DNA from 4 places in the Vibrio sp. THAF190c genome. Region 4 is predicted to be linked to each of the others. Evidence: predicted binding sites of a transcription regulator. Region 4 holds the regulator's gene; each other region holds the start of a gene.
The links. The regulator CRP, encoded in region 4, controls carbon source genes, mostly activating them, when cyclic AMP is high. The targets are predictions, from matches to a motif close to TGTGANNNNNNTCACA.

Region 1 (8,008 bases), 1.1 Mb from region 4:
TTTAAGGCCTCAGCCAATACCACCTCATAATTCCAATAACGCTGGAGATAGACACGCTGCCCGTCAAACATGAGTGGCTTAACGCATTCAGTACTGGTGCCAACCAGACTTGAGTTGCTCAAAATAGCAGACCAATCAATGTTCAATAGTCGTTGATTAAGCTGTAGTGCTGCTTCGCCATAAAGGCCAAGTAACTGCGCTAAATCAGCGGGTATATTTGACTGATAGTGATCACTCACTGTCAGCTGCATACAGATATGGCCTTTACCTAACTCATGACTCACCACACCTGCAAGAAAGCCAAGCTGCTGTGCGGTACCGGCCTCTTGCGAGTAGCCACTCGCTTGCTGAGCAATAAAGCGAGCAAATTGATAATCGAGCTGGCGAATGGTGCCTTTGTCTGCCAATAGCCGCAGCACATCCATCAATGGCGCTTGGTGTAAATCAATGGGTGTCATTATATAAGCTCCATCTGTCCAGCTTGGTCATCATTCGATTGAGTTGTTTGGCGATCGACGACCTTGCCGTCAATCAATTGATCCATTTCATTGAGCATGGCTTCACTTGGTTTAGCGGAAAATATTCCTTGCTGAGATTGTCCATCCATACCACGTAAAAACAGATAATAAACACCGCCAAAATGCTTTTGGTAGCTGTAATTAGCAATTCGACTGCGCAGGAAGCGGTGCAGAGCTAAGGCGTAAATTTGATACTGCAAATCATATCGGTGATCGGCCATGGCACCCTTAAGGGCGTCTCCATGATAAACCGCCACATCATCACCTAAGTGATTTGATTTCCAGTCAAGCACGTAGTATTTGCCTTCATGTTCAAACACCAAATCAATAAAGCCCTTCAACATGCCTTGCACAGTGTGAAAACCGAGGTCGCCAGCTTTCGCCGAAAGAGGATCATGATACTGAATAACACGGTTGAGTTCTGAGGATGCTAACACCTCAATGGGCAATAAAAACTCCATCTCAACAAGTCGCTGAGAAGCATTTTTCTCGCTTAACTTAAGCTTTTTACCATCTAAAGCGGTGTTGAGCACGGTATCAACCAATTGCTGAAGAACCGGTAACCACTCAAGCTCATACTGTTCAAGTTCCAGTAAGTGAGTGATCACTTGAGTATTGTGCTCGCTGATCGCAGGCTCGGTAAACTCGACCTCTTCAAACAGGGTATGCAAAAACGTACCCGGTCTTGCTCCTCGAGGGAAAGTAAAGATAGAACGCTCTGGCTCAATCAGCTCGCCTTCATCCTGCTCATCGGCAGAATCAATATCAAAGCCCGATACCTCCATCGTCGCATCATGACCTGAGCCATGACTGCCTTGCTTGACTAACCCAGAGTAACTGGTGATACGCCACGCACGGTCAATCGACGCCTTCAACTCTTGAGCTTGGAGATCAGGTTGTGGTTCTGATTTAGCTACAAAAGGTTGCTCATGCTGCGTAGGCGTTTCGCTCAGCGTAATACTTTGATTAACACTCTCTAAACTCGCCAACGCTTGCTGTAGTTCAGCAATGCTGCACTCTTTCCCATTTTGAACCAGATAGCCCATTGCGCTCAAATGCACACCCGTCGGCTCTTTGGTTGAGCGCCCCTTGCGCAGTGGTGCCATACCAATAAAGCAGCCGTAAACAGCACGGGTTAGCGCTACATAGATCAAACGTAAGTCTTCCGCTAAGCGTTCTTTGTCGGCTTGCGCTAACGCGCCATCACTGGCTGTGATATCAAGCACAGTGGTGTCTGTAGCGTGGTCGTAATATTTACCTTCGCTCGCTTCACGGTAGCTTGCTACAAACGGTAAGAACACTAAGTCATATTCCAAGCCTTTGGATTTATGGATAGTAACGATTTGCACCAAGTTTCTTTCTGACTCTAGACGTTGAATGTCATCTTCACTGCCACCCAAACCATTCTGCGCATCGATGATCGCTTCCGCGAGCCAGCGCAACAGTCCATAGTCACTGTCGAGCTCTTGTCTCGCTTGCTGGAGCAATTCTCCAATGTGCATTAAATCCGTCAGTGCACGCTCCCCGTTCTCCTCTTCCAACAATCGCTCAGCTAGGTGGCGCTTACTCATCACCGCGCGTAACATCGGTAGCACACCGCGCTGTAGCCACAGCTTTCGGTACTCACGAAATTCATTAACCGCATTTTCCCAAACAACCTCATCATTGTTCAGTTGGTCTAACGATGCCGCATCAAGGGCAAACAGCTCAGAAGCCAGGCAAGCACGAAGAGCTCGGTCATTTTCAGGAGTTAGTACCGCTTGCAACAAACGTTGAAGATCTTGAGCAACAAGACTGACAAAAACACTGTCTCGGTTAGAGAGATAAACACTGGCGATGCCTTGCTCTGCAAGAGCCGTCTTAACCAAACGCCCTTCACTACCAGTTCGCACCAATACAGCGATATCACCCGCTTGAATCGATTTTTGGCTGTTGCCGTTATCAAGAAACGCTTGCTGATCTTGAGAGGCGGTCAATATTGTTTGAATTTGGCTAGCAGTCGCTTCTGCCATCGCTGCGTGATATTCCCCTTTAGGTAAAGGCTTGTCTTCCGCCTCTTGCAACCAAAATGTCACCGCAGGTTGAACTTCGTCACCAAGTGTCCATTGACGAAAATCTGCACTTGGACTCGAAGCGACAGGGAGAAACGGAATATCTTCGTCATAGATAAACGGACTATCAGAGTTGCTAAACACCTGATTTACTGCACTTACCATATCTGCACTTGAACGCCAGTTAGTGCCGAGAGTGTAGTGGGCACTAACTTGGTTACGCGCTTTGATATAAGTAAAAATGTCTGCACCACGGAAGCCGTAAATCGCCTGCTTCGGGTCACCGATCATAAACAAACCACATTGTGGGCTATCCAGATAAATACGACTGAAGATGCTATATTGCAGAGGATCGGTATCTTGGAATTCATCGATCATCGCGACCGGATAAAGAGCGCGAATTCGTTCAACTAACAGTGACTGCTCATCGACATCAATCGATGCTGAGAGCTGGGTAAGCAGATCGTCAAACGAGAGCCACTGCTTCTGCTCTTTGGCAGCGGCAAGCATGGTTCGACAATGGGTAATCGCATGCGCCAGTAGCGGCGCTTTCATATCCGCAGGCTGTGCTAAGAAGGTATCGATCGCCTCAAAAACCTCATGACAAGGAGCCGTGCCTTTCGGCGTTTTTTCATTCAGCGTCGATTGAGCAAACTTCTCGAGTTTATCTGGGTAATGATAATCGTGTGTCTCACTTTGCGCCCAAGTCGTTACCGCCTCTAACCAAGTCGGCAGTGACTTTTTAGTGTAGCTGCGTTTGTTAACATCTGAGCCCGAGATAATGGGTAGGAAGTCCTCTTGCGATGCCTGCCATTGTGCTTTGAGCGCTCTGATTTTGTCGAGATTGCTATCGTGAAGAGACTGCAGATCACCAGACATCGCCTCTACCGTTAGCTTTAACGACGCGCCTGTCAGGTAGCGATTCACATCCGCTAACAGAGCAGAAGGTGAACCCCAGATATTACGTACTTCGCCAGCCAACTGCAGCGGTAATGGGTAGAACTGTTTACGCCAGTAATCCGCCACCACTTGTGCTTTTAGATGACTTTCGTCGGTCACAAACTCATTGTCAAAGCGACTGCCCGACTCAAAAGCATTTTGCGTTAGCATACGTTGGCAGAAGCCGTGAATGGTGTATACCGCCGCTTCGTCCATCTGCCTTTCAGCATTAAGCAGGATTTTGGCAGCCCCCGTATGATCGTCAATGTCTTCAAGTAAAGGGGCAATCACAGGATCGTTACTCTGACCGCGTGAGAAAGCAATGCGCGCATCGTGAATACGTGCACGGATACGATCTCTAAGTTCAGCTGTTGCCGCTTCAGTAAAGGTCACCACCAAAATCTGATCAACCGTTAGTGGTTGCTGGTGTCGACTCGGCTCTTCACCGTTTACGCCAACCTCTGATGTACCGTGACCAAGCAAAAGTCGCAGATACAAGCCAGCTATCGTGAAGGTTTTACCCGTACCCGCAGAGGCTTCAATCAATCGCGCCCCATGCAGAGGAAACGTCATGGTATTAAGCGCTTGTGGCGTGATAGCGAGATCACGATTTGTGGTAGTCATACCGAGCTGCCTTCTTCTTAATTATTCTGTTACAAATGTGACCTAGTCTCAAAAACGTCATTCAAATCTGGTCTAGTACCAATATCTTATTAGGGAGTGCGATCTCTCTCACGGATCAATTTGGTGCACGTCGTTACTATGCGCCCACGAGTTCAGGCAAGCGATTACTTTTTCGCCGCCAAAGAACCAAAAGAATAATGGTCCCTCTGACCTGTGGCCGTACAGCGAACGCCCTACACTAATAATGATTTACTGGCGGCCACTTTAATTCCTGTGCTTTTCATTCCCAGACTTCTCAGCACTTCTCTTATCTGGTCTATACTCATTCCAAAATCGTAATAAGCTTCCCATATGCATCGGCCTAATTGGCATTGGTTGAGCGATCTTGACGATCGCCCTAGGTTACTCCTGATCATTGGGATCATTCGCTGCAAGACGAGCTGCTTGCATCACTAGCGTAGAGTACAGCCTTGCTTCCGCCGCCAATGTGTCATCCCACTTTGGCCAAATACGTGAGATGTAGCTGTCGCGTCCTTCACCGGTAAACGCGTAACTATCATTAAAGGTATCCGCCATCTTCTTCAGAGACTTCTCTTCATCATCAACCCATTTGCCTCGACTGAATCCTGCCTCAACTCCTGCTAAGGCCGTTTTAGGAAAGTATGGAAGCGGTTGAGTCATACCTTGATAGAACAGACGAACGAGCTCGCCTAAAGTCTGCTTTGCAGTTTGAACATCACTCAGAGGGCTAAGCGTAAGATGCACCACGCCCTCCTTCTTGTCGTAACCGATAATATGCGTCGTTTGTGGATTGCCCATCACATTGCAACACAGGTGATCAATCCAAGCGGCCAGATAGTCTTGCGCGCGAATTTTACCACTGCGATAACGCACTAGACCCGATTGATAGTTGTGCGTTAGCCAACCTATCAACTTGACCGGTTTTCCTTCGCCGAGGCTGTCTATCGTAATATTGACCTCTAAATCTTCTTTAGGTGCGCCAGTAACGAACTGGATCTCTTTGGCTAGCTCCTCGGCTTGCACGCGATTGGTCTCAAACTCAATGTCACCAAATGCCCCAACCGGCAAACGACCTTGAGCTTTCTGCTTAGCGACAAAGTGACAGATGGCTTCATCCGGCGATTGATGGTTATCAATCAATACTTGTAAGAGTGCATTTTTGAGTTGATAGCTCTCTAGACCATTCAACACAAACGGCTCATCGTCTTCCATCACTGGTAACGGCGGCTCAAACACCACCTTTAAACGGCGATTAAAGAAGTATTGAACAGGTAGACGCCAAAAACGCTGTAACTCGACCAGATCAAGCTCGAGTGGGTAAGTTGCTCCCACAAGGTAGTCTTCTAACGCACGGTTGAATTCACCACTGCGCTCACCAGCTCGATTTGCCGCAGGCAGCCACTCTTTAGCGTAGCTTAGCTGCGTATCGTCTTGATCCGGCATGAAAGCACTCGGGCTGAATGGCGTCATGGTGTGTTCAAACATCTGCGCTTGACTTAGCTTACGCCCGGATTCATCGCTTCCCAGAGCCTCGTCACCCTGTAGGCAGTAGTTCTGTTCGCAGTATTCGATCAGCTCAGACACCAACACTGACGGGACGCGCTCTGTGTTATCTTGAATAGAGCGACCAACATAACTGATGTACAGGCTCTCTTGCGCCGATAACATCGCTTCTAAGAACAGGTAACGGTCATCATCACGACGAGAACGATCACCCGGACGAGTGCGACCATTCATTAAGTCAAAGCCTTCTGGTGGCATAGAGCGTGGATAAACACCATCATTCATTCCCAGCAGACATACCGTTTTGAAAGGAATCGAACGCATCGGCATCAGAGTACAGAAGTTCACTTGTCCTGCTAAAAAGCGTTGGCTGATGCGTGCCCCAGAGAGTTTATTGTTCAGGTACTGATAAACGATGCTTGGTGATAAATCTTGCTCAAACAAAGCATCATCAAGCTGTTCGTTAAGTTGCCCAAGAGCATCACGAATCGACTTTAATACCACTTCGCCCTCAAGCTCGACACTGAAGAAGTCATCGATCAAGTTAAGCAGAGTCTCACGCCAACGTTCAATCGATTGTGACTGATTGAGGCGCTGTCGATAATGGGTAATGCGATCAATAAAGTGCGCGAGCTTACCCGCAAGCTCTGCGCTCATGCCTTGCACTTCATCGTATGCAGCAATCGATGAGTCAGTGGTTTCAAATAATCCTGCAGATTCAGACATCGCATAGCCAAGCAGCATCCGCTGAACACCGAACAGCCAAGTGTTTTGTTGAGTCTCGGGGAGGTTAAATTCTGTTGCGGTACTGCCATCAACACCCCAGCGAATACCCGACTCTTCAACCCACTGTTTAGCTTGTTCGAATTGATATTCATCGATATCAAAGCGCGCCATCATCGCCGGAATTTCAAGTAGTTCAAGCAGCTCTGAAGCAAGGCAACGACTCTTAGGCAGAGCCACCAGCTGCATGAATGCGGTTAAGATTGGGCTTTCTTGATCGGCCGTTCTATCCGAGATGGAGTAAGGGATGTAACGCTCACCCGGAGCATTACCAAACACCGCTTGAATCGCAGGGCTGTAGGCATTGATGTCCGCTACCATTACGATAATGTCGCGTGGTTTCAGGCTTGGATCGGCATCGAACATCGCCAGCAACTGGTCGTGCAGCACTTCCACTTCACGCATTGGGCTATGACAAGCGTGAACTGTTAACGAGCGGTCACCAAGTACAACACTCTGCTTGTGTTCACTCGAATCGAGGATGTGATCATCTTGATGCTCTTCTAGCTCCAAAATATCGGCTTGAAGCTGATGCAGCAGGCTATCGCGCTCAACATCAATGAAAAATTCATGCTCTTCACACTCAGACTGGGACAATAAAAACAGATTGTCACGACCAAGTTTACCCATCGATGCCAGTAAACTATTGCCCACGGCTTGGCTGGTATGCAGTTCATCTTCTACATTAGCTTCAAGGCCATCTTTTAATGGTGAAACCTCTCCTTCTAGCTGAGGCGAGCCCTCGACCAAAGCAAACTGCTTACGACGCTGTGCTTCCACTCTTGCCAGATACTTTCTGTCTCGAATATCGCCCCAGTAGTGCTGACATGGATTCGTAAACATCAAGTGGACATCAATGTGTTCACCCATTGCTTTGAGGGCATCCATATAGCGCGGTGGTAGTGATGAGATACCAAACACAAACAATCGCTTAGGAAGATGGGAAAGCTGATCTTTCTGCTGTGCGAGCGCTTCAATAAAGTCATGGTACAAGTTACCACGGTGATACTTTGATTGGCCTTGGGATAGTGTTTGCTCGTACAGAGCTTTCCACAATATCGGCTGCCATGGATGTTCTTGTTGACCATCCGCGTCTTGCAACTCAGCCACAGGCTCACCTGCTTCCCAAGCCGCCATCCACTCAGGTCGGTACACCAAATAACCATCAAAAATATCGGCAATTTTCTCAGCCAATTGGTACAGCTTGGAGCTATCGGTGTCGTTTTCCAAATAACGCTGCAGCGGCAAAAAATCAGGATGGTCGAGCTTAGCGGGCAGAATACTCATCAGCTTCCAAGTCATCGCCTCTTTGTTAAAGGCACTGCGCTTGGGAACATCTGGAAGAACTTGGGTAAACATCTCCCAGATAAAAGTTGCTGGCAGAGGAAAATCTATGTTTGCGGCAACACCAAACTCTTTCGCCAGCTCCATTTTAAGCCACTGAGACATACCCGGGCTTTGTACTAAGATCTGCTCTTTGTCGAATGGATTAGCCAGAGGATCACTTTTGATTAAGTGAACGAGAAGAATTTTTAAAGTATCAACTTTATTGGAATGGTAAACAGTAAA
Region 2 (8,008 bases), 1.1 Mb from region 4:
GTACTGGTACGCGATTGGTTGGCTGGTTGCAAAACTCTCGGTTGTAACGGTGTGAACTGGCGCTGCAGGGAACATGGTTACTTTTGGAGATTCGCAATCTGGTTGAGTTGTACAGTTACGAAACTCTTCTATATCCGTCCCACTTCCAAAATCAACTTTCACCATTTCATACTTACCGAGTACCGGCGTTGGTGACCAGTAGTAACCAAACCAGGCTTTATTACGTTCGTACGCTTTGGCAATTGTACCTGCGAGCGCTGCACCTGAGCCTGGATCAATCATTTCAAAGTTATGGTCTTCGAGTTTCAGTGCATCAAAAAGGTGTCCTGAAGTTATTTGGCAAGTCCACCCGGCAGGGCAGCCATAGAAAGCAAACTTTTCATCATCTTCTGGATGCTCAAACAGCTTAGCGTTTTTGATAACTCCCTCTATGGTTGTTAGCTCGGGGTATTGCTCAACAAGGTAGCTCGGTACCCAAAAGCCTTCTTCGCCACCATTAGTTAAAGATTTACCAGCGTAGCGTAGTCGCTTCTCAGCAACACCTTTGTCTAACGCTTCTTTGATGCCGTTCGTCCAGAGTTCTGGAGCAACATCTGGTTGGCCTTTCTCGATCATAGAGGTGCCTGTAGGGACGCTATCCCCGGGTATTAGCTGAGCGTCGCACGCATATCCCTCGTTGAGAATAAATTGGTCTATATGAGCAATTAGACTGGCTGAGTTCCAGTTCATATCTGCGATGGTAAATTCACCGCATTCATTGGCGTAGCTTGTGAGAGGTAAAGCAGAAGCAAGCAAAATGACAGATGGCATAACCTTCATGTGACCTAATTCCTTTTATATGTCATCGGGTTGATGCTCTATAGAAGCAGAAAAAAACAAAGGAAGAAAGTATAGAAAAGCGATCAACTGCACGTATTTTTCTCGTGCTAATCACAAAGACTAGTCGAGGAATAGATAAGGCTAGATTAGATACTTGGAAGCACTAAAAAGGCGGTCGTGATGACCGCCTTTTTGTTTGAGTTAACAACCTTTCATTAGTGAGTGTGAAATGACTAGGCTGCTTTAATGTGAGTGGTGATATATGGCTGCCAAGCTTGCTGATATAGCTCTAAAGATTGGCTTCTTAGGTTGTTGATTTGTGCTGCTTCAATGTCATTGATAGGGCGGTTCTGCGCAAGAGCGTTACGCTCAATACCTTGGATGATTTCATACAGTTCATGCTCTGGACCACTTTTCACATCAGCAATCGCTTTAAGGTGAAGCTGAACTTCAGCGATGATATTCGTTTTTGGTAGGCGAACTAGCAAGTTAAGGTCACGGTAACCTGAGTCAGCTGGAGACTTAAACTTATTTTTTACTTTAACGACATCGGCTTCGCGGCTTACTGCTTCGTACACTTCTACTAGGCTCTCTACATCGTTAGCGATGATGGTTGCGCGAGCAAGGTCGGTGATTCGGGTAACGTCGCCGTTCAGTTCCAATGCAATCTTTTCTTCTGCACGAGCTTGTGATTTTACGCCTGCGAACAGTGCTTCAGAGTTGGTAAGTAGGGCAGTACTTTTACAGATGGTTTCTAGCTCTGCTTGAGCTTGGTGTGATTTGCTGTAAAGCACGTCGAAGTCGGTATAAGGTTGAGTTGGATTTGAGTCAAACGCTTTGATACCGTACAGGCCGCTTAGGCTGTGACGGAATACTTTCGATGACACTTGGTTTTGTGCTGGTGTGCGAGTAGGTTCTGCTGAGTTAGTTGATACAGTTGCTGCGAATGCAGGCGCGCGGCTCAATACAAGAAGCATTAGTGCCGTGGTACGGAGAAATACACTCATTCAAACTCCAATATACGAGGTTACAAAACGTTGAAACTAAAAGGGGTAACCAGTAACGCTAAGAGCAAATTGTTGTTCAAACTATGGTGTCTCTACATACTATATGGGGCCGTTTGAACAGAAACCAACCTTAACGTTTTCTCTTATTTTAGTATGTGAACATATAGACAAATTAAAGAAGCGTTAGTTCCACATTTTCAAGAACTTTGACCCCTGCCAAGGTTGCTCTTACCTGTCTATCCTGTACCCTTGCATTATTAAATGAACAAGATGAACGAAAGATGAATAATCCTGAATTTTGGCACAATAAATGGGCCGCAAACCAAATTGGTTTCCACCTAGAAGATGTGAATCCACTGCTCATTGAGTTTTGGAAGCACACAGAACCTAGCCATGATAAGAGCGTTTTTGTTCCACTGTGTGGTAAGAGCGAAGACCTCGTTTGGTTGGCATCTAAGCATCAAGACGTTCAGGGTGTTGAACTAAGCCAAATCGCTGTCCGTGCATTTTTCTCGGAACATTTTTATACGCCAATGGTGACACAGATTAATGGTCAACATGAGCTGTACCAATTTGATGAACTGAGCATCTACACTGGTGATTACTTCACGGCGCCGATTCAAGCGGTTGATACGATTTATGATCGTGCTTCTTTAGTGGCATTGCCTAAAGAGGTGCGAGTGCAGTATGTGGAGAGGTTGAAGCAGCTGTTAAAACCTGGTGGCAAGATCTTGTTAGTGACTCTGGATTACAATCAAGAAGAGATGAGTGGGCCTCCGTTCAGTGTACCAAGAGATGAAGTAGAGCAGCTGTTCTCTGGATACAAGATTACACAACTCAATCAAGATATTGCTGGTGATGATCATCCTAAGATCGCCAAGAAAGGTCTATCACGTTTCTCAGAAGAAGTTTATCTGATTGAATGTCAGCTTTAAGAGATACTAACTACTTATAACAACGAAAAGACGGGCACTGAAGCCCGTCTTTTTTCTGACAACTTGTACTGCAGTGATTTAAATTAGTAGATCACTTTAATCTTAGCAGCACTTTCTACTGCGTCTTCAATAGCTGATTCAATACTATCGCGGCGTGTTAGAGCTACACCTAAGCGGCGTCGGCCATTGATGTCTGGTTTACCAAACAAGCGAACCTGAGTTTGAGGCGCATTTAGTGCGTTCTCTAGACCTTCGAAACGGATATTCGTTGATGTGCCCTGACCAAGTACCACAGCAGAAGCACATGGGCCGTATTGAGTGATGTTCTTGATTGGCATACCAGTGAATGCGCGAACGTGCAGAGCGAACTCAGAAGAGTCTTGAGAGAGCAGTGTAACCAAACCCGTGTCGTGCGGGCGAGGTGATACTTCATTGAAGATCACGTGGTCGCCTTTTACGAACAGCTCCACACCAAAGATGCCGTAGCCGCCTAGAGCATCAACCACTTTACCTGCTGTGTATTGGGCAGCCTTGAGTGCGTTGTCTGACATCATTTGTGGCTGCCATGACTCACGGTAGTCACCGTCTTCTTGGCGATGGCCGATTGGCGCACAGAAGTGAACACCGTCAACCGCACGCACAGTAAGCAGAGTGATTTCGTAATCAAAATCGATAAAGCCTTCTACGATTACTCGTCCAGCACCAGTGCGGCCGCCTTCCTGAGCGTAATCCCATGCCTTCTGAATGTCGTCTTTGCTCTTAATAACGCTTTGGCCTTTGCCAGATGAACTCATTACTGGTTTCACGACACAAGGGATGCCAACAAATTCGACGGCGGCTGAGAAATCTTCAAACGTATCGGCAAAGCGATAAGGTGAAGTCATCAGTTCAAGCTCCTCCGCAGCAAGGCGACGAATCCCTTCACGATTCATTGTTAACTTGGTTGCGTTCGCCGTAGGAACGACGTTTAAGCCTCTCTCTTCTAGCTCAACCAGTTTGCTGGTCGCAATGGCTTCAATTTCAGGTACTACGTAATCGGGTTTTTCGAGCTCTATGATAGCTTCCAGCGCATCGCCATCGAGCATATCTAATACATGGCTGCGGTTAGCAACTTGCATTGCAGGGGCATCTGGGTAGCGATCACAAGCGATCACTTCTAAACCTAAACGTTGACACTCAATAGCAACCTCTTTACCCAGCTCTCCTGAGCCTAATAGAAGTACACGAGTAGCATTGTCACGAGTGGCGGTACCAAACATAGTTATTCCTTCCGAACATGTTGAACGAGTAATTGAGAACGGGGAGATCATACTCATTCCAACCTCAAAAGCAAACGTTTGCGTGGTGGTTTTAGTGAATTTTAAGCATAAAAAAAGCAGCCGACTAAAAGATGGCTGCTTATGTAAATCGCATGTTAACTTAATGCAGTTAGATTGCTAAGTAAGTGACTGGGATATCAGGGTTAATTGCTTCCAGTGTTGATTGGGTATCCGCTAAGTGGCTAATGTTGCCCTGTGCGTTTTCAACTAGAGCAGCGCTCTCAATCTGATCGAAGCTAATACCTGCCAGCATCACTTGAATCATTGCTACTTGAAGTGGAGGTAAACTCGGATTAAATGCTGCGTTTTCAGCGTATGCACCAGAGAAGATTTCACCAGACGTTAGTTGAAGCGAAACACCACTTAAGTTTTTGGTGTATGGCGCATGACTGCGGTTCATTGCCTCTAGAGCTTTAACAACAATAGGTGTCGTTTCTTCAGTTGTGTACTTATGGTCAAGCTCTGTCATTAGGCCTTCGGTGATACCTAGATCAGACGGGCCGAAAGAGTCTGGAAGATAATCTTGTAGTGAGCGCTCTTCACGTTCTGGTAGCTGAATTTTCAGCTCGTTAGCCGTCGTCAGTTCGTTCATAAATTGACGACAGTGACCACAAGGGCTGTAGTTGATGGTGATGTCAGAAAGTCCTTTTTCGCCTTTCATCCAAGCATGGCTGATTGCTGCTTGTTCTGCGTGTACCGTTTGACCAAGCTGTGCACCGGCAATCTCCATGTTCGCGCCGAAGTAGATATGACCAGATAGGCCGCGCACTACTGCGCCAACGTAGAAATCAGAAAGCGGTGCGTAAGAGAAAGCAGCTGCGATTGGCAGTAAAGCTAGACGAACTTCTTTATCAGAAAGACCGCTTGCATCCAGCAAGCTTTGAAACTGCTCTTTAGAGATTGTGGCGTCAAAGTTGTCTGCTAATACGATGTCACTTAAAAGTGCTTTCAATGAAGCTGGAGCACTTTCCAGCGCCAGGGTAATACGACTGTTCATGTTGAATCCTTAATTGACCTTAGGCTTTAAGTTTATGCAATACTCAGAATCTTTCTGTGATCAATGTCACCATTGTATGTAGGTTGTTACATTGTGTTGCACAATTAGAGTGAGGTCACAAATGAAATCGTTTGCAGCCAGCAAAGTGTAATTGATGTCACAAATTGGCGGATGCATCACATTGCATGAATAAATAGTTTAGTGGAAAAAAAGAGCGCATTTCCCAAAGATTTGTTGGAAAAGCGCTCTGATTTTGTTCGGGAAATAGCAATGACATAGATAGACTATCAGCTACTTCGAGTTAAATTTTTGCAATTAGGAGTATATCCACAATACCAGCGAGAACACAGAAGGTGCCAATATTGAGGTAATAACGCCGCACAACACTAATGCCAATGAGCTAAATGCAGCATCTCGTGGATCTTTCTCTGCGCTAGTTGCTGTTCCTAATGCGTGAGAGACCGTTCCCATGGTAAGTCCGCGTGCAATTGGACTTTTAATGCCGATTAGGTTGTAGATGGGATAAGCGAAAATTGCACCAAATAGCCCAACCAAAAGTACCAAAATGGCCGCTATAGCAGCTTCACCACCGAGATGGCTAGAGACTTCCATCGCGATTGGCGTGGTCACCGATTTACCAAGCAAGCTTGCAATTAAGCCTAGGTCTGCATGAAACGCAGCGGCGATCAATGCAGCGGTCAGCATCGACATTACACTCCCTAAGACACAAGCAAAGGTAATGATGCGCCAATTGGCTCTTATCTGCGGTAGCTGCTCATACAGAGGATAGGCGAGCGCAACAACGGCTGGTTGCAGCATAAAGGTAATCCAGGTGTTGTCTGCATAGTACTCCTCGAATGGGATTCGCCAGTATGTGAGCACCGGAATAATGATCGCTAAACTGATCAATAGAGGGTTACATAATGGCGAGTTTACTTTTTGACTTACCCAACGAGCAAAGAGAAACACAACAATAGTCAGAAGAATCCACATACTATTTCCCCTTCGCAATCACTCGGTCTAAGAACCAAGATAGAGAAATAAGGACGATCAGTGTGCCACCAACCGCGCTAGCTAAGATAGGAAGGGCGTTGGCAACTAGCATGTCGAAGTGCTCCATGAGACCAACACTGATCGGTACAAATAATAAGATCATGAAACGGATGATTAGGCTCGCACCAGGTTGAACCCAGTGGGGAGGGATAATTCCGATCACCATTGCGAAGAAAAGTAGTAGCATACCAAAGATACTTCCAGGAATAGCAGTATCGAGAAGGCTTTGAATGGCATTGCCTGCTGTCAGTGAACCGATGATCAATGTAAAAGAGATCATTAGATACACAAGTTGGATCAATCTTTCTTTCAAAAGGAGTCTCTTTTTGAGTTAATGGATAACGGCTAACGAGTAACCGTTATATAAAGTCTGAATTAGTAGACATAAAGCTTTAGAGCTATAAAAGACGGGTTTAGCTCGCGAGTTTCTCTACGTACTGGTATACCGCTTTGAGTATTGCCATCTTCTTTTCATCGTTTTCATGCTCATGAGCAAGATTTTCAAGGTTGAGCATGTATTCTTCAAGTCGACTTTCGTAAAACTCACGGCAGTGATTCGCCCATTTTTGCTGTTCTGATTCATCTAACGTCCAAGGGTAGTGACGTGCTTTGTAACGGAACAGAAGGGGCTCTATACGTTCGTCGGCAAAGCTGATATCGAGTGCAGCGAGGTTGTTTGGTTCAGTTTGACGAATAATATCCATCGCGGCTTTATCTGATGGAGAAAAGAAACCATCGTAAAGCTGAGTATCAACATCATCGTCTTTCTCGTACTCGCGTTCAACAGAATAAAGACCAATCAGCTTTTCGCGAATCTCTGGGTGTTCACGAAGAATCGCTAAGTTTGCCAGGCACTGCTGGCGATCAATGCCAATGGTTTCAGCGTTTTCAGCCGTTAGTGTTTTCGCTGGTGCAAGAATAGGGCATTTGTTCAGTTGCACGAGTTTAATCGGTACAGGCAGTTCGTCTGGACCCAATTCACTGTGTTTGGTGTAGAGCCTTTCGCGCAGCGCATCAGTGTCTAACTCAAGCAGTGGCGTTGGATCTTTCGCTAGGTCTATAACGATAACTGCGTTTTGATTGGTAGGGTGCCAAGCCATCGGCACAATCCAACTGGTGTAATTGCACTCTTTACCTAGCATGCCAGACACGTGCATCAGCGGTGTCATGTTAACAATGTCGACAAGTTCATTCAGTTTGCGTTTATGACGCATGTTGTACAAGTAGTCGAACATTTTCGGTTGAGCAGCTTTAACTTTCTTCGCCATTTCAATGGTTGCGATAACGTCAGCCATCGCGTCGTGCGCATTTTCGTGTTCAATACCGTTAGCAACAGACAAATGTTCTAGCTTAAAGCTCGGGAAACCTTCTTCATTTTCTGGCCAAACAATGCCATCTGGGCGCAATGCATGCACCGCGCGCATCACATCCAACAGATCCCAACGTGAGTTACCGTTTTGCCAGCTCCACGCATACGGATCGATAAAGTTGCGGTAACAGGTGTAACGTGTCACTTCATCATCGAAACGAATACTGTTGTAACCAAGGCTGGTTGTGTTTGGCTTAGATAACTCTGCGTGAATCTTAGCGATGAACTCTGGCTCAGGTAAGCCTTGTGACATTGCTTTCTGTGGGGTGATTCGCGTAATCAATGCGGCTTCAGGTGCAGGTAGATAATCAGCTGGCGGTTGGCAATAGATAACCAGAGGCTCACCAATGATGTTGAAATCTTGGTCGGTGCGAACACCCGCAAATTGGCTTGGTCGATCTTTGGCTGGGCTCGTCCCCCAAGTTTCATAATCGAAGAAGAAGTAGGTCGGCTGAGAGTCGTGCTGCATAACGTTGATATATCCAGTTTTATCTGATTTCCCAAGTATT
Region 3 (8,008 bases), 190 kb from region 4:
AATGCGTGCCATAAGTTTGCACGCTCTACCGTGTGATCAATCTGCCCATCAACACCACGTTTCATCGTATCACGAACGGGAGCAGCCAAAATGCCACCTACCGGATGAGACAGTGCTACTTCAATCAGCTTATCGATGTCGTGCTGTTGAATACATGGCCTAGCAGCATCGTGCACCATGACCCACTCGCCCAAACCGTTCTCTTGAATATAGTTCAGAGCAGACAGAACCGAGTCTGCTCGTTCATTACCACCCTTAACACGCACCACATCTGGATGTTGGCTCAAGCTCAGCTCAGGGAAGTATGGGTCACCTTCACTTACGGCTACCACGACCTTGCTCACTTGAGGATGAGAAAGTAGCTTGTTGATGGTGTGCTCCAAGATGGTGATCGCGTTAATCGTCAGATATTGTTTTGGGCGATCGGCCTTCATTCTACTGCCTACGCCAGCCGCAGGTACAACTGCGACAATACCTTGTTTATCAGTCGACATTAATGCGATTCCTCACCAATTATGCGATAAAACGTTTCACCTTCTTTCACCATTCCGAGCTCATGTCGAGCACGCTCTTCGATGGCGTCTAACCCTTGTCGAAGGTCGTCGATCTCAGCAAACATTTCTGCATTTCGAGTATGCAGCTTCTCATTCACTTGTCTTTGAACGTCGATTTCGTTGTTCACTGTGTAGTAATCAGAAATGCCATTTTTACCGAGCCACAATGTGTGTTGCAGCCAGCCAAGTAAGATCAGCAGGACAAGAGCAAAGATTCGCATAACACCTTTCGCCGGTTAGAAAAGAAGGAACTAGAATAAGGCACATATATACCATAATGCGCTTATTGGTGCGAGATATGTGGTGTAAGGGAATCGATAAGTAGCAGAATTATCGGACAGAATCTTTAATGGTAACAAAGATACTCCCGATTCATTCACCTCCCACTCTCGTCATTCCCAAGAAGGAGGGACGACTGAGTTGGGAATCTATCGAAGTTAACATTAAGAGATTCCCGACTCCTTCCTTCGTCAGTCTAGGGAATGACGAATTGTAGGCAAAAAAATGCCCCGCATTAGCGAGGCATTTAAAGCTTAGATTAACAATTCAATGTATGAATTATTGACCTTTAACTTCTTTAAGACCGTTGTAAGGAGCTTTAGAACCTAGAGCTTCTTCGATACGGATTAGTTGGTTGTACTTAGCAACACGGTCAGAACGGCTCATAGAACCAGTCTTGATTTGACCTGCAGCAGTACCTACCGCTAGGTCAGCGATAGTTGCGTCTTCAGTTTCGCCAGAACGGTGAGAGATTACAGCTGTGTAACCTGCGTCTTTAGCCATCTTGATTGCAGCTAGAGTCTCAGTTAGAGAACCGATTTGGTTGAACTTGATAAGGATAGAGTTAGCTACGCCTTTCTCGATACCTTCAGCAAGGATCTTAGTGTTAGTAACGAATAGGTCGTCACCTACTAGTTGAAGCTTGTCACCTAGTAGTTCAGTTTGGTGCTTGAAGCCATCCCAGTCAGACTCGTCTAGACCGTCTTCGATAGAAACGATTGGGAATTGGTTAGCTAGCTCAGCTAGGTAGTGGTTGAACTCTTCAGAAGAGAAAGTCTTACCTTCGCCTTTCATGTTGTAGATGCCAGCTTCTTTGTCGAAGAACTCAGATGCAGCACAGTCCATAGCTAGAGTAACGTCTTTACCTAGTTCGTAACCAGCAGCTGCAACAGCTTCTGCGATAACTTCTAGAGCTTCAGCGTTAGACTTAAGGTTAGGAGCGAAACCACCTTCGTCACCAACTGCAGTGCTGTAGCCTTTAGACTTAAGAACTTTAGCTAGGTTGTGGAATACTTCAGCACCGATACGTAGACCTTCTTTAAGAGTCTTAGCGCCAACTGGTTGGATCATGAACTCTTGGATGTCAACGTTGTTGTCTGCGTGCTCACCACCGTTGATGATGTTCATCATTGGTAGAGGCATAGAGAACTGACCAGCAGTACCGTTTAGCTCAGCGATGTGCTCGTATAGAGGCATGCCTTTAGCCGCTGCAGCAGCTTTAGCGTTCGCTAGAGAAACAGCTAGGATTGCGTTAGCACCGAACTTAGATTTGTTCTCAGTACCGTCTAGCTCGATCATTACTGCGTCGATTGCAGCTTGGTCTTTAGCGTCTTTACCAGTTAGAGCTGTAGCGATTTCGCCGTTTACAGCTTCAACAGCTTTAAGAACACCTTTACCTAGGAAACGTGCTTTGTCGCCGTCACGTAGCTCAAGAGCTTCGCGAGAACCAGTTGATGCGCCAGATGGAGCAGCAGCCATACCTACGAAACCGCCTTCTAGGTGTACTTCAGCTTCTACAGTTGGGTTACCACGTGAATCGATGATTTCACGACCTAGAACTTTAACGATCTTAGACATTGAATGTTTCCTTCTCGTTGAATATATAATGTCAAATTAAAGGCAGTAGCACTGCAAACGCTACTGCCGGTATCCTTTACTTCTCTAATTCGTCACGCTGGTTTTGGCCAGCCGCTTTAACGAAGCCTTCGAACAATGGGTGACCATCGCGAGGCGTAGAAGTGAACTCTGGGTGGAACTGAGCTGCAACAAACCATGGGTGGTTTGGAATCTCGATAACTTCAACCAGCTTCTTGTCCGCAGACAGACCCGATACTTTTAGGCCCGCTTTTTCGATTTGTGGACGAAGATTGTTGTTCACTTCGTAACGGTGACGGTGACGTTCATGGATCGTCGCGCTACCGTATAGTTCACGAGCTTTCGTACCTTTCTCTAGGTGACATAGCTGTGAACCTAGACGCATAGTACCACCTAGGTCAGATTTTTCAGTACGTTCTTCAACTTTACCTTCACCATCTACCCATTCAGTAATTAGACCAACTACTGGGTACTTCGTGTCTTTGCTAAATTCTGAAGAGTGTGCACCTTCCATGCCCGCAACGTTACGTGCGTACTCGATAAGTGCCACTTGCATACCAAGACAGATACCTAGGTAAGGTACTTTGTTCTCACGAGCGTATTGTGCTGCGAAAATCTTACCTTCAACACCACGGTCACCGAAGCCACCTGGTACTAGGATAGCGTCAAGACCTTGAAGTGCTTCTTCGCCTTTAGCTTCTACTTCTTGAGAGTCAACGTACTTGATCTTAACGCTTAGACGGTTCTTAAGACCCGCGTGCTTAAGCGCTTCGTTCACTGACTTGTATGCATCTGGTAATTCAATGTATTTACCAACCATACCGATGGTTACTTCACCAGTTGGGTTTGCTTCTTCATAGATTACCTGTTCCCATTCTGATAGGTCTGCTTCTGGAGCGTTGATACCAAAACGAGTACACACTAGGTCATCAAGACCTTGTGATTTAATTAGTTGAGGGATCTTGTAGATTGAATCTACGTCCTTCATTGAGATTACCGCTTTCTCTTGTACGTTACAGAAAAGAGCAATCTTCTTACGTTCGTTCGCAGGGATCATGCGATCAGAACGACAAACTAGGATATCTGGCTGGATACCGATAGACAGTAGCTCTTTTACAGAGTGCTGAGTCGGTTTAGTTTTCACTTCACCAGCTGCTGCTAGGTAAGGAACTAGTGTTAGGTGCATGAACATTGCACGCTCACGGCCTAGCTCAACTGCTAGCTGACGAATCGCTTCCATGAATGGTAGAGACTCGATATCACCAACCGTACCACCAACTTCAACGATCGCAACATCGTGGCCTTCAGCGCCAGCGATTACACGGTCTTTGATAGAGTTAGTGATGTGAGGGATTACTTGGATAGTTGCACCTAGGTAATCACCGCGACGCTCTTTCGCTAGAACGTCTGAGTAAACACGACCCGCTGTGAAGTTGTTACGCTTAGTCATCTTGGTGCGAATGAATCGCTCGTAGTGACCAAGGTCAAGGTCAGTTTCAGCGCCATCTTCCGTAACGAACACCTCACCGTGTTGAGTCGGGCTCATAGTGCCTGGATCAACGTTGATGTAAGGGTCAAGCTTCATCATAGTCACTTTAAGACCACGAGCTTCTAAAATAGCTGCAAGCGATGCCGCTGCAATACCTTTACCTAGAGAGGATACAACCCCGCCAGTAACAAAAATGTAATTTGTCGTCATGTTTAACCTGAAATTGGTTGAATGAGGGAAAATGGATTTCTTCTGGACGGGATGAAAATATACCAGAAGCCCCTTATCGCCACAACGTGAAATCTATCACACTGCTATTTTTTATTTTTTGCTTCAAATCAAATCAGCACAAAAGCTTTGTTCAACTTTTCTCCGCCAACTTGACTTCATCCCACATAGAATCGAGCTCAGAGAGGGAAAAATCGTTCAAAGCTTTGCCTTTTTGACGAACTTTTCCTTCTATACCTTTAAAGCGACGCTCAAATTTTACGTTTGCTTTACTCAGTGCCGATTCTGGATTTTTCCCTAGATGCCTCACTAGATTCACAGTCGCAAACAGTAAATCACCCAATTCTTCCTCTACCAAATCCTCATTTGGCGTAATTTGCAGTGCCTCTTCCAGCACTTCGTCGACCTCTTCCCGAACCTTATCGACAACAGGGCCAATTGATTCCCAATCAAAGCCATATTTTGCTACCTGCTTTTGCACCTTTGTAGCACGCAAAAGTGCAGGTAGAGAGTTTGGTATTGAGTCTAGAATACTTTCCTGAGTTTTGCCTGCTTGCGCTTTTTCTTTAACTTTCTCGGCTTCCCAGTTGGCATTAATTGCCTCTTCATCATCAAACTCAACATCAGAAAACACATGTGGATGACGACGAGTTAGCTTTTCATTCACACCATCAACAACATCGGCAAACTCGAACAACCCTTGCTCTTTCGCAAGTTGACTGTAAAAAATCACCTGAAACAACAAGTCGCCCAGCTCTTCTTGTAGGTTTGGCCAATCCTTGTTGTGAATCGCATTCACCACTTCGTATGTCTCTTCGATAGTATGCGGGACAATTGTTTCAAAATTTTGTTTCAGATCCCAAGGGCAGCCACCTTCTGGATCGCGCAGCTTCGCCATAATTTGTTCTAGTTGTTCAATCGGGTGGCTCATGGTGCTTTCCTATTATTCTGTTTGATTGTTTTAATCTAATTCTTTTCTTAAAACTAAAAAAGGTGAGCAGTTAAAACCACTCACCTTTCAATTTATTCGTCATCCCCAAGAGTGAAGGATGAACGAGTTGGGGATCTCAAACTACTTAGCGAGATTCCCTATCACGTTTGTTCCTCACTGTAGGGAATGACGAGGACGATACCAAGTATCACCCCAGTCTCTTAACGCTCATGACATCTTTGATCTGTTCTACTCGGCTCGTCACGCGGCTAAGGATTTCAATGTTAGTCACTTCTAGATCAAAGTCCATCACTGACAGCTGACGCTTGTAGTCGGTACGGCTCTTCATAGTCGTGACACTGATTTTCTCATTAGCAAACAGCGAGGTGATGTCTTTCAATAATCCACTACGTTCTAGCGCTTCAACACGCAGCGTTAGGATGTAAGAACCAACGAAGCCATTACCCCAAACCGTATCAATGATTCGCTCTGGTGCGTGGATTCTTAGCTCACTCAGTTGCTCACAATCACTACGGTGAACTGAGATACCGCGACCTTGAGTGATGTAGCCCTTAATGCTGTCACCTGGGATTGGCTGACAACAGCGTGCAAGGTGCGTCATCAGGTTATCGACACCTTCCACCACAACCGCATCTTTCTTAGGACGGCTCTGTTGAGCAGGCTTATTTTCTGACTCAAGTAGCTTCTCTAACGCCTTTTGATCTTCCTCTTCCGCGGTTGGCTTATTCACCAGCGCGTTGATGTGGTTGATCACCTGGTTGATTCGCAAATCACCGCTACCGATACCCGCATACAGCTCATCTGGCGTATTCACGTTGAAACGCTTCAGGGCATATTGGTCGGCGTCTTTAAGCGTTGCGCCAATCTTGTGCAGCTCACTCTCTAGAATGTCACGACCTGCTTCGAGGTTTTTCTCACGACTCTGCGCACGGAACCAAGCATTAATCTTGGCACGGGCACGACCAGAATGAACAAAACCTGTGGTTGGATTTAGCCAATCACGTGAAGGGTTTGGCTCCTTCTGAGTGATGATCTCAACCTGATCACCCATCGAGAGTTTGTGAGTAAATGGAACGATACGTCCACCTACTTTGGCGCCGATACAGCGGTGACCGACCATAGAGTGGATGTGGTAAGCGAAGTCCAATGGAGTTGCGCCCATTGGTAAGTCGACCACATCACCGCGAGGTGTAAACGCGTATACACGGTCATCGAAAACTTGGCTACGAACTTCATCCAGCATCTCGCCAGAGTCAGACATCTCTTCTTGCCAGTCGATCAGCTTACGCAGCCATGTGATCTTCTCATCGTAACCGCTGCGACCACCTGATGAGCCTTCTTTATACTTCCAGTGCGCCGCAACACCCAGCTCTGAGTCTTCGTGCATCTGTTTAGTACGGATCTGGATCTCGATGGTTTTACCTTCAGGCCCAAGTACCACGGTATGGATAGATTGGTAACCATTCGGTTTCGGGTTCGCGACATAGTCATCGAACTCACTTGGTAAGTGTTTGTATTTGGTATGCACAACACCAAGCGCTGCATAACAGTCTTGCAGTTGGTCTGCGATGATACGTACAGCACGCACGTCAAATAGCTCATCGAAGGCCAAGCCTTTCTTCTGCATTTTACGCCAGATGCTGTAGATGTGTTTTGGACGACCGCTTACTTCCGCGTTGATGCTAGAGCGTCCCATTTCAGACGTAAGGTCATCAACGAAGTCTGTGATGTACTGTTCGCGAACGATACGACGCTCAGAAAGCTGCTTAGCGATCTGCTTATAGGTATCTGGTTGTTGGTAACGGAAAGCGTAATCTTCGATTTCCCATTTAAGCTGACCAATACCAAGACGGTTAGCCAGTGGCGCATAGATATTGGCACACTCTTTCGCTGCCGCTCTACGCACCTCATCAGGCGCTTTTTTCACCTCGATAAGGTTACAAATACGCTCAGCAAGCTTGATGACCACACAACGGAAATCATCAACCATGGCCAATAGCATGCGGCGCACGTTATCAACCTGTCCTGACGCAGCGCTGCCTTCAAGGGTAACGTTGAGTTGGCCAAGTGCCGCCATCTCTTCAACGCCATCAATCAGCTTAACGATCTCTTTGCCGTAGCTCTCTTCAAAGGCTTCTCGCTCAAAGACACCACTGGAGACAACAGGAAAAAGCTGAGCCGCAACGAGTGTCGCGCGATCCATTGATAGCGTCACCAAGATTTCTATCATCTCTCGGCCACGCCACAATAGCAGTGAGGCTTGCTCATGCGCTTTTAGCAGTTCTTCACAGTGACGATAAACCTTGATCAGTTTATTCGACGTTTTGGCATCCTGATTTAAAGATGCAATCCAGCTCTCTAGCTCAAACTGTTCGCTTGGGTTTAAATGTGCGCTTCGTACCGCAACCATCATGCCTTCCTAGTTATTATGTTTTATACCCAACTCAGTATGACTAACCGGGTCCAAGTTAGTTCGACTCATACTGGTAACAAGACGTTTCTTATACGCCTTTTCGTTCTATGATTTTTCTTTGACGAATAGTGCCATAGATTCCAAATGACTGGTATGCGGAAACATGTCTAACATACCCATTTTGACCATTTGATAACCTTGATTTTGCAAGCTTGCCGTATCTCTAGCTAGAGTAGCAGGATTACATGAAACATAAACCACGCTCTTCGCTCCTAGCGCTGAAAGTTGGTCGACAATCCCACTTGCTCCAGCGCGCGCAGGATCAAGCAATACCTTATCGAATTTCTCTTTCGCCCACTGCTGAGAAGAGAGCTCTTCTTCTAGATTCGCTTGGTAAAATGTCGCGTTGTTGAGTTGGTTTACTTCGGCATTGCTCGTTGCCTGTTTCACCATTTCATCGACGCCTTCAACACCGACCACCAACGCAGATTGTTTTG
Region 4 (8,008 bases):
CTTATCCTAATTTCGCACGATAGGGACTTCCTAGACCCTATCGTCAATCGCATCGTTCACGTTGAGAACCAAAAGCTTAATGAGTACACGGGTAACTACTCATCGTTCGAGAATCAGCGCGCTCAGAAGTTAGTGCTGCAACAAGCAATGTACCAGAAGCAACAAAAGCAGATGGCGCACATGCAGAGCTACATCGACCGCTTCCGCTACAAAGCTTCAAAAGCACGCCAAGCACAAAGCCGTATCAAGGCGCTCGAAAAGATGGAGCAAGTATTACCGGCTCAGTTCGATAACCCATTCAGTTTCGAATTTAGAGAGCCTGACGCACTGCCAAACCCTATTTTGATGATGGATGAAGTATCAGCAGGCTACGGCGATAATCTGATCCTCGAGAAGATCCGCTTGAACCTTGTTCCAGGGAGCCGCATTGGTCTACTCGGTCGCAACGGTGCGGGTAAATCGACGTTGATCAAGCTGCTTTCTGGTGAGCTGAAGCAACAAGCCGGTGAGCTGAGCTACTCGCAAGGTGTCAAGATTGGTTACTTCGCACAGCATCAATTAGAAACCTTGCACCCGGAAGAGACGCCACTGCAACATATGATGCAGATTGCGCCAAAGCATACAGAGCAACAACTGCGTGATTACCTAGGTAGCTTTGGTTTCCAAGGAGATAAAGCGCTAGATAAGGTCGCCCCTTTCTCTGGTGGCGAAAAAGCACGTCTCGTACTGGCTCTGCTGGTTTGGCAGAAACCGAACCTATTGCTACTCGATGAACCAACCAACCACCTAGACTTAGACATGCGCCAAGCATTAACAATGGCGTTGCAAACGTTCGAGGGGGCAATGGTGATTGTATCGCACGATAGATACCTGCTGCGTGCAACAACCGATGATTTATACCTAGTGCATGACCGTCAGGTCGCGCCTTTCGACGGTGATCTAAACGACTATTACAAATGGCTCACTGACCAGCAAAAAATCGAGCGTAAAGAGGCACAGGCGCAGGCACCAGCTAAAGATGGCACCAACAGTGCTGCAGCCAAAAAAGAGCAGAAACGCCGTGAGGCAGAATTCAGAAAACTAACGGCTCCGCTGCGCAAAAAACTGACCCAGTTCGAGAAACAAATGGATAAGTTCACAGCGGATCTAGAGGAAGCTGAACAGCAATTGTCTGACACTTCGCTGTATGAAGCCGAAAATAAAGCTAAACTTAACCAAGTACTCGCACTACAAGCCACCAGCAAGTCTCAACTTGAAGAGGTTGAAATGGAGTGGATGTCTGTTCAAGAAGAGCTTGAGCAGATGGAACAGGATATGGAAAATTTATGAGTTCAGAGCATGCACCGACAACGCTGACGCTAGAGAGACTTTGGCAATTTAGCCTTAGTTATTACAGTGCTCGCGGCGTTAAAGATGCATGCCTGACTCTGCAGAACCAATATCATGGTAACGTAAACCTACTGCTGCTCCTCAAATGGTTAGACGAGCAGCAACTTGCTTTCGAAGAGACCGAATGGCACCACATACAGCAATGTTTAAGTCGCTCGGAATCACTACTACTCAGCTACCGTGAATTGCGTAAACATCTCAAGCCTCACGTGGTCGACTCATTGTATCGTGAAGCGCTGCAGTTCGAACTTCAACTCGAAAAACAGCAACAGTCAGATCTGGTTGACTGTATCAATCGCCTTCCCCTGACAACAAGCACAGATACACCGCTGGTGTTGCAGTACTGCCGCTTACTCTCTGCCGAATCGCTGTATGAGTTCTTTTCAGAACCATTATCCCCTCAAGAACAAACAGCAACCAACTGAACATCTCTATAGTCACTTACGTTTCAATGCATTAGCTACGTCAATTCTTGGTCAACACTCATCACTCACCACTTGCACACAGCGTCAAGATCGACCAAGCTCAAAGAGAAACGCGAGTGATATCTCAGCCCCAGAGAATGATGGAACCTCTACTATGACAATTTTTACCGCTGCGACTGGCCTATCTAACCCCCACCTTCAGACTTTGGTCCCTAGGTTTATTCGTAAGCAGGCGCTGTTCCACCCTCACTGGCAAACACTTGAAACGCCTGATCATGATTTTCTCGATTTAGCGTGGAGCGAAGACCCAAACAACGAAGGTCTCGATCGTAAACCAATCTTCGTGCTTTTTCATGGCCTTGAGGGCAGCTTTGAAAGCCCCTATGCCAACGGTCTTATGAACGCTTTTGCCGAAGATGGATGGTTATCAGTAATGATGCATTTTCGTGGCTGCAGCGGTAAACCCAATCGCCTAGCTCGCGCGTATCACTCCGGTGAAGTAGAAGATGCACGCTTTTTCTTAAGAAACCTGCATGCTCAGTTCCCTAATAACCCTAAGGTAGCCGTCGGTATCTCTTTAGGCGGTAACATGTTGGCTAACTATCTGGCTGAATACGCTGATGACCCTTTGTTGTCTGCGGCAACTATTGTTTCAGCACCATTTGATCTTGCCAGTTGCTCGAGTCGAATCGAAAAAGGGTTCTCTAAGGTCTACAAGAAGTACTTGTTGAACTCACTTAAATCCAACGCGCTTAAGAAAGAGAAGTTGCTTTCAGAAAAATTAGGCATCACTGCAGACACGATCAAGAAGATCGAGAAGCTGTATGAGTTCGATGATTTGATCACGGCGCCTCTGCATGGCTTTAAGAATGCGCAAGATTACTACGCGCAATGCTCCGCATTACCAAAGCTTAATCGCATTAAGCTTCCTACGCAGATCATTCATGCCAAAGACGATCCTTTCATGACCGATGATGTGATTCCGAAATTCATTCTGCCGGATAACATAGATTACCGACTGTTCCAGAAGGGTGGACACGTTGGCTTCATTACTGGTAGCACCTTCAACCCTAAGTTTTGGTTGGAAGAGGCACTGCCTGCCTACTATGAAAGTATTCAGGATTCGGCATAATAGCGCCACATTGAACTCGGTATTCAAACACTGAGCCAAACGTTAGTAACCTTTAAACATACTCATGAACATAAAAGAGAGATGTATTTATGATCATTCCATGGCAAGACATCGCCCCTGAAACTCTAGAAAACCTCATCAAGGAGTTCGTGCTCAGAGAAGGTACCGATTACGGCGATGTTGAGATCTCACTGCAATCAAAAATCGACCAAGTAAAGCAGCAGCTGCAATCTGGGGAAGCGAGCATCGTTTTTTCTGAACTGCACGAAACTGTCGATATCCAACTCACTAAACGCTTCTAGGCTGCCATAAAAAAATAGCCGTGTTATAGTGGAAAACGATTGCTAACAAGTAAGTTATTCTAACGACAAGGGTTGTCATGTCCGCTAAACATCCAATTATTGCGGTTACGGGTTCTTCAGGAGCCGGTACCACCACTACCTCAGAAGCCTTCCGAAAAATGTTCAACATGATGGATGTGAAGGCGGCTTGGGTTGAAGGCGATAGTTTCCACCGCTTTACTCGTCCAGAAATGGATGTCGAGATCCGAAAGGCTCGAGAGCAAGGCAAGCACATCAGTTACTTTGGCCCGCAAGCCAACGACTTTGGTGCGCTTGAAGAGTTCTTCCGTCAGTATGGTAACGAGGGGACTGGGCAAGTCAGACGCTACCTGCACACCTTTGATGAGGCGGTGCCTTACAATCAAATGCCGGGCACTTTTACCCCATGGCAAGAGATTCCAGAAAACTCTGATGTGATGTTTTACGAAGGTTTACATGGTGGGGTTGTTGATGGTGATGTGAACGTATCGCAACACGTTGACCTGCTGATTGGCATGGTACCCATCGTTAACCTAGAGTGGATTCAAAAATTCGTCCGAGATACACGTGATCGCGGGCATTCACGTGAAGCGGTAATGGACTCTATTGTTCGTTCAATGGACGACTATCTCAACTACATTACCCCACAGTTTTCACGTACCCATATCAATTTTCAGCGAGTACCGACCGTTGATACCTCTAACCCACTTAATGCAAAGGGCATCCCTAGCCTTGACGAAAGTTTCGTAGTTATTCGTTTGCGTGGTATCAAAAACGTCGATTTCCCGTACTTACTCGCTATGATTGATGGCTCATTTATGTCTCGTCACAATACACTTGTTGTGCCAGGCGGGAAAATGAGCTTTGCTATGGAGCTCATCGTAAGACCAATCTTACAGCAGCTCATTGAAACGGGAAAAATTGGCTAACGGAACAGCATTCCGGTTGATTACTTTTCATACCGTGATCATGTGCACAATTTTGCGTAAAAAATCGTAGCTTGGTCACGATTAAAATCAAGAAATAGTGACTGAAAAAGGATACTATTCTTAACCGAAACACAAGATAGCTTGCAGCACAGAACAAGTGCTCTTATCCTAAGAAGTCAAATTCAGGCTTAGCTAAAATATGGAAAGCGGCAAGCATACCCTGCAGAGGAAGTGAGATATTATGGTTCTAGGTAAACCTCAAACCGATCCAACATTAGAGTGGTTCCTTTCACACTGTCATATTCATAAGTACCCTTCAAAGAGTACTCTGATTCACGCTGGTGAAAAGGCAGAGACCCTGTACTACATCGTTAAGGGTTCTGTGGCAGTTCTTATCAAAGACGAAGAAGGTAAGGAAATGATTCTTTCTTACCTAAACCAAGGCGACTTTATCGGCGAACTTGGTCTATTCGAAGAAGACCAAGAGCGTACTGCATGGGTTCGTGCAAAATCTCCTTGTGAAGTTGCAGAGATTTCTTTCAAGAAATTCCGTCAACTTATCCAAGTGAACCCAGACATCCTGATGCGTCTTTCTGCGCAAATGGCTAGCCGTCTGCAAGTAACCAGCCAAAAAGTTGGTGACTTAGCGTTCCTTGACGTTACTGGTCGTATCGCACAAACGCTACTAAACCTAGCGAAACAACCTGATGCGATGACTCACCCAGACGGCATGCAAATCAAGATCACTCGTCAAGAGATCGGTCAGATTGTTGGCTGTTCACGTGAGACTGTTGGTCGTATCTTGAAGATGCTAGAAGAGCAAAACCTAATTTCTGCTCACGGTAAAACTATCGTTGTTTACGGTACTCGTTAATCTCGATTAACTGAGCAAAAATTCAAAAGCCACCAAATGCGAATTTGGTGGCTTTTTCTTTATCGATAGAAGATACGAGATGCGAGATGCGAGATGCGAGATGCGAGATGCGAGATGCGAAAAGAACTCACAGAGTCCTATTTGTAAACTGTCTCGAAGAGAAATGTATCGCACCTCTAGGGCAACCCAGTGCTCGTATCTTTCTTTAACCGTTGGTGCTCTCGAAGATCTTGTCGGCCGATGCTGCAACAAAACCTGTGTAAAGCTCGCCATTAGCCATTGGGTAGCGCTTAGCAAACTCATAGAAGCCGCCAGGAACTAACTCCGCGCCCTCAGAGAATTCAACCTTCACTTTATCCGCCATTGTTGATGATTGCTCTAGCAGAACCTCTGGAGAACCTTTCACTTGACCGCCAACACTATTGATCGTAAAGCCAGACTCACTCAGGTGATCATTCACGGCTTGGACTTCAGTGAACTCATTTAGCTGGTTCACGCTCACGGTAAAGTGGTTAGCACCGTAACCATGCGCGGCCAACCAAGACGCGTATTCGCTCTCTGTCGCCAATTGTTTGTAATCTTGGAAATCCAAGTCCCAAAGACGACCGCCATATAGGAAGTCTTGCCCTTCTAACTTGCTTGCATCCACTTGCGCAACCAACTTAGCAACGATCGCTTGTAGCTCTGCAGAACACTCTTCCACTTTCAGTTCACTAATGAACACTTTTGGTTGCGTTGGATCTGGGTGTTCAAAGTGCTTAGCCACGAGTTTCTTACTTTCAAACAGGTAGTCACCACACGCTTTGTAACCAAGTGCTAAGAAAGGTTTAGCAAGCGTATCAATCCCCAAAGGCGCAACATTAAACGTACGCAGCGCGATGTGATCATTGATAAGGTCTTCCTCTTCTTTCAACAGCTGATGTACCTTCTCAGCAGATGGGCAGAGGCGTTCGATGTAGTCATCCCATAGGGATTTGAACAGTAGATCGGGTGTCATGGTGACTCCTTGTCGGGTTCTAGCAAGCTAGAGAGTTGGATTAGAAAGAGTGTGGCTGCGACGAGGCGTCAGCAGCCATCAGCTTGTGACATACTTATTTTATAGTTATATCTCGCAAGGTCAGACGCCTTGCGAGTAATCCAAAGGAGGCCAAACTTCCCTGCCTCCAATTGATGATTTACGTTGTTAGTGGCGATTGATTGCTTTCTACAATTCGATACCCGGGCTAAAGGTCGCTGGAAGTTGCGTTTCACCGCCTTCCATCGATGCCATTGGGTATGCACAGTAGTCCGCTGCGTAGTAAGCACTCGGGCGTAGGTTGCCCGAAGCACCTGGGCCACCAAATGGTGCGTCACCACTTGCGCCTGTTAGCTGACGATTGCGGTTAACAATACCTGCACGGATATGATCAACGAAGTATTCCCACTCAGAGTCGTCTGTTGATACAAGACCTGCAGACAAACCAAAACGTGTATCGTTCGCCAATTCAACCGCTTGCTCTAGTGACTCATAACGAACAACCTGCAGCAGTGGGCCGAAGTACTCTTCGTCTGGCAACTCTGCAATGTTAGTTGCATCGATGATGCCCGGAGTGACGAATGCAGCTTCACCAGCTTTCGCTTCAACTAGGCTTACACCGCCTAAAGATTGCAGGTTTGCTTGCGCATCTAGAATGAACTTAGCCGCTGCTTCTGAAATTTGTGGCCCCATGAAAGGAGCAGGCTCAGCGAAAGGTTGGTCTACACGAATCTTCTTGGTTGCTGCTACTAGGCTATCGAGCAGCTGATCACCCTTCTCGCCCACTGGAACATACAGACGACGCGCACAAGTACAACGTTGACCCGCACTGATAAAGGCTGATTGGATAATGGTGTATACCGTAGCATCGACATCACCATAGTGCTCACTGATCACCATAGGGTTGTTACCACCCATTTCTAGTGCCAGCATCTTGCCTGGTTGACCGGCAAACTGACGGTGTAGTATATGTCCCGTGTTAGCACTACCCGTAAATAGCACACCATCTAGGCCTTTAGCATCCGCTAGAGCAATGCCTGTCTCTTTAGCGCCTTGAACAAGGTTAATGACACCAGCAGGTAGGCCAGCTTCTTGCCAAAGCTTCATCGCGAACTCACCTGTCCACGGTGTCTGCTCCGATGGTTTGAATACAATCGTATTGCCCGATAGCAATGCAGGAACGATATGACCATTAGGCAGGTGACCCGGAAAGTTGTAAGGTCCAAATACTGCCATTACACCTAGAGGGCGATGACGCAGAACGATCTGGTTACCTGCAGCTTCACGTGATGATTCACCAGTACGGTCGTGATATGCACGAATTGAGATAGCAATCTTACCCGCCATCGCACCCGCTTCAGTGCGAGTCTCCCAGATTGGTTTACCCGTTTCTTTAGCGATGATTTGTGCGATTTCTTCGCTGTTCTCTTTCACTTTTTCCGCAAACTTAAGCACAATCGCTTCACGCTCAGCAAAGCTAAGTTTCTTCCAAGTTAGGAACGCTTCGCGCGCCGCAGCTACCGCTGATTCAACTTGATCAGGTGTCGCACTGTCGCCTTTCCACACTACTTGGTTGTCGTATGGGCTAACTGATGTCATCGCTTCGCCTTGACCGGCTACCCATTGCCCTGCAATCCACTGAGTCATACTTCTATCCTTCTTTGACTAACCATCGAGCTCTATTGAGCCAACATACGAACAAAATCGCCTTCTTGAACTTCCAACGCCTCGGCCACGTTCGGCGCAAGGATTACTTTACCGCTAGCTTGGTCATAAGCACCTTTGGCTGCGACCGCGCGGAAGTTTTCAAATGAGGTGTTACCAATCAGGTAATCTTGGGAGCTTGCATGCTCACTGATTTCAACCTGAGCACGAATTGAATGGCGCACCGATTCGATATTACGCAAATCACACTCAACCGTAG

Region 1: the regulator CRP is predicted to act here: its motif matches at 4,230-4,245, upstream of recB (exodeoxyribonuclease V subunit beta).
Region 2: the regulator CRP is predicted to act here: its motif matches at 5,182-5,197, upstream of cdd (cytidine deaminase).
Region 3: the regulator CRP is predicted to act here: its motif matches at 4,214-4,229, upstream of FIV04_RS12480 (CTP synthase).

The regions. Positions count from the first base shown of each region.
Region 1 is NZ_CP045338.1:760,897-768,904, reverse strand. Features, by position in the region: gene recD (exodeoxyribonuclease V subunit alpha) at 1-458, opposite strand, end outside; gene recB (exodeoxyribonuclease V subunit beta) at 458-4,132, opposite strand; gene recC (exodeoxyribonuclease V subunit gamma) at 4,535-8,008, opposite strand, start outside.
Region 2 is NZ_CP045338.1:1,842,798-1,850,805, reverse strand. Features, by position in the region: gene FIV04_RS08210 (ABC transporter substrate-binding protein) at 1-819, opposite strand, end outside; gene FIV04_RS08205 (RelA/SpoT domain-containing protein) at 1,053-1,826, opposite strand; gene FIV04_RS08200 (thiopurine S-methyltransferase) at 2,108-2,761, shown strand; gene purT (formate-dependent phosphoribosylglycinamide formyltransferase) at 2,845-4,020, opposite strand; gene cdd (cytidine deaminase) at 4,190-5,077, opposite strand; gene FIV04_RS08185 (CidB/LrgB family autolysis modulator) at 5,393-6,070, opposite strand; gene FIV04_RS08180 (CidA/LrgA family protein) at 6,072-6,443, opposite strand; gene sbcB (exodeoxyribonuclease I) at 6,544-7,968, opposite strand.
Region 3 is NZ_CP045338.1:2,795,729-2,803,736, forward strand. Features, by position in the region: gene ispD (2-C-methyl-D-erythritol 4-phosphate cytidylyltransferase) at 1-494, opposite strand, end outside; gene ftsB (cell division protein FtsB) at 494-775, opposite strand; gene eno (phosphopyruvate hydratase) at 1,113-2,411, opposite strand; gene FIV04_RS12480 (CTP synthase) at 2,488-4,128, opposite strand; gene mazG (nucleoside triphosphate pyrophosphohydrolase) at 4,280-5,077, opposite strand; gene relA (GTP diphosphokinase) at 5,286-7,508, opposite strand; gene rlmD (23S rRNA (uracil(1939)-C(5))-methyltransferase RlmD) at 7,617-8,008, opposite strand, start outside.
Region 4 is NZ_CP045338.1:2,982,044-2,990,051, forward strand. Features, by position in the region: gene FIV04_RS13540 (ABC transporter ATP-binding protein) at 1-1,329, shown strand, start outside; gene FIV04_RS13545 (TIGR02444 family protein) at 1,326-1,814, shown strand; gene FIV04_RS13550 (hydrolase) at 1,969-2,946, shown strand; gene FIV04_RS13555 (YheU family protein) at 3,036-3,248, shown strand; gene FIV04_RS13560 (phosphoribulokinase) at 3,326-4,195, shown strand; gene crp (cAMP-activated global transcriptional regulator CRP) at 4,437-5,069, shown strand; gene FIV04_RS13570 (DUF1338 domain-containing protein) at 5,275-6,066, opposite strand; gene astD (succinylglutamate-semialdehyde dehydrogenase) at 6,274-7,731, opposite strand; gene astA (arginine N-succinyltransferase) at 7,764-8,008, opposite strand, start outside.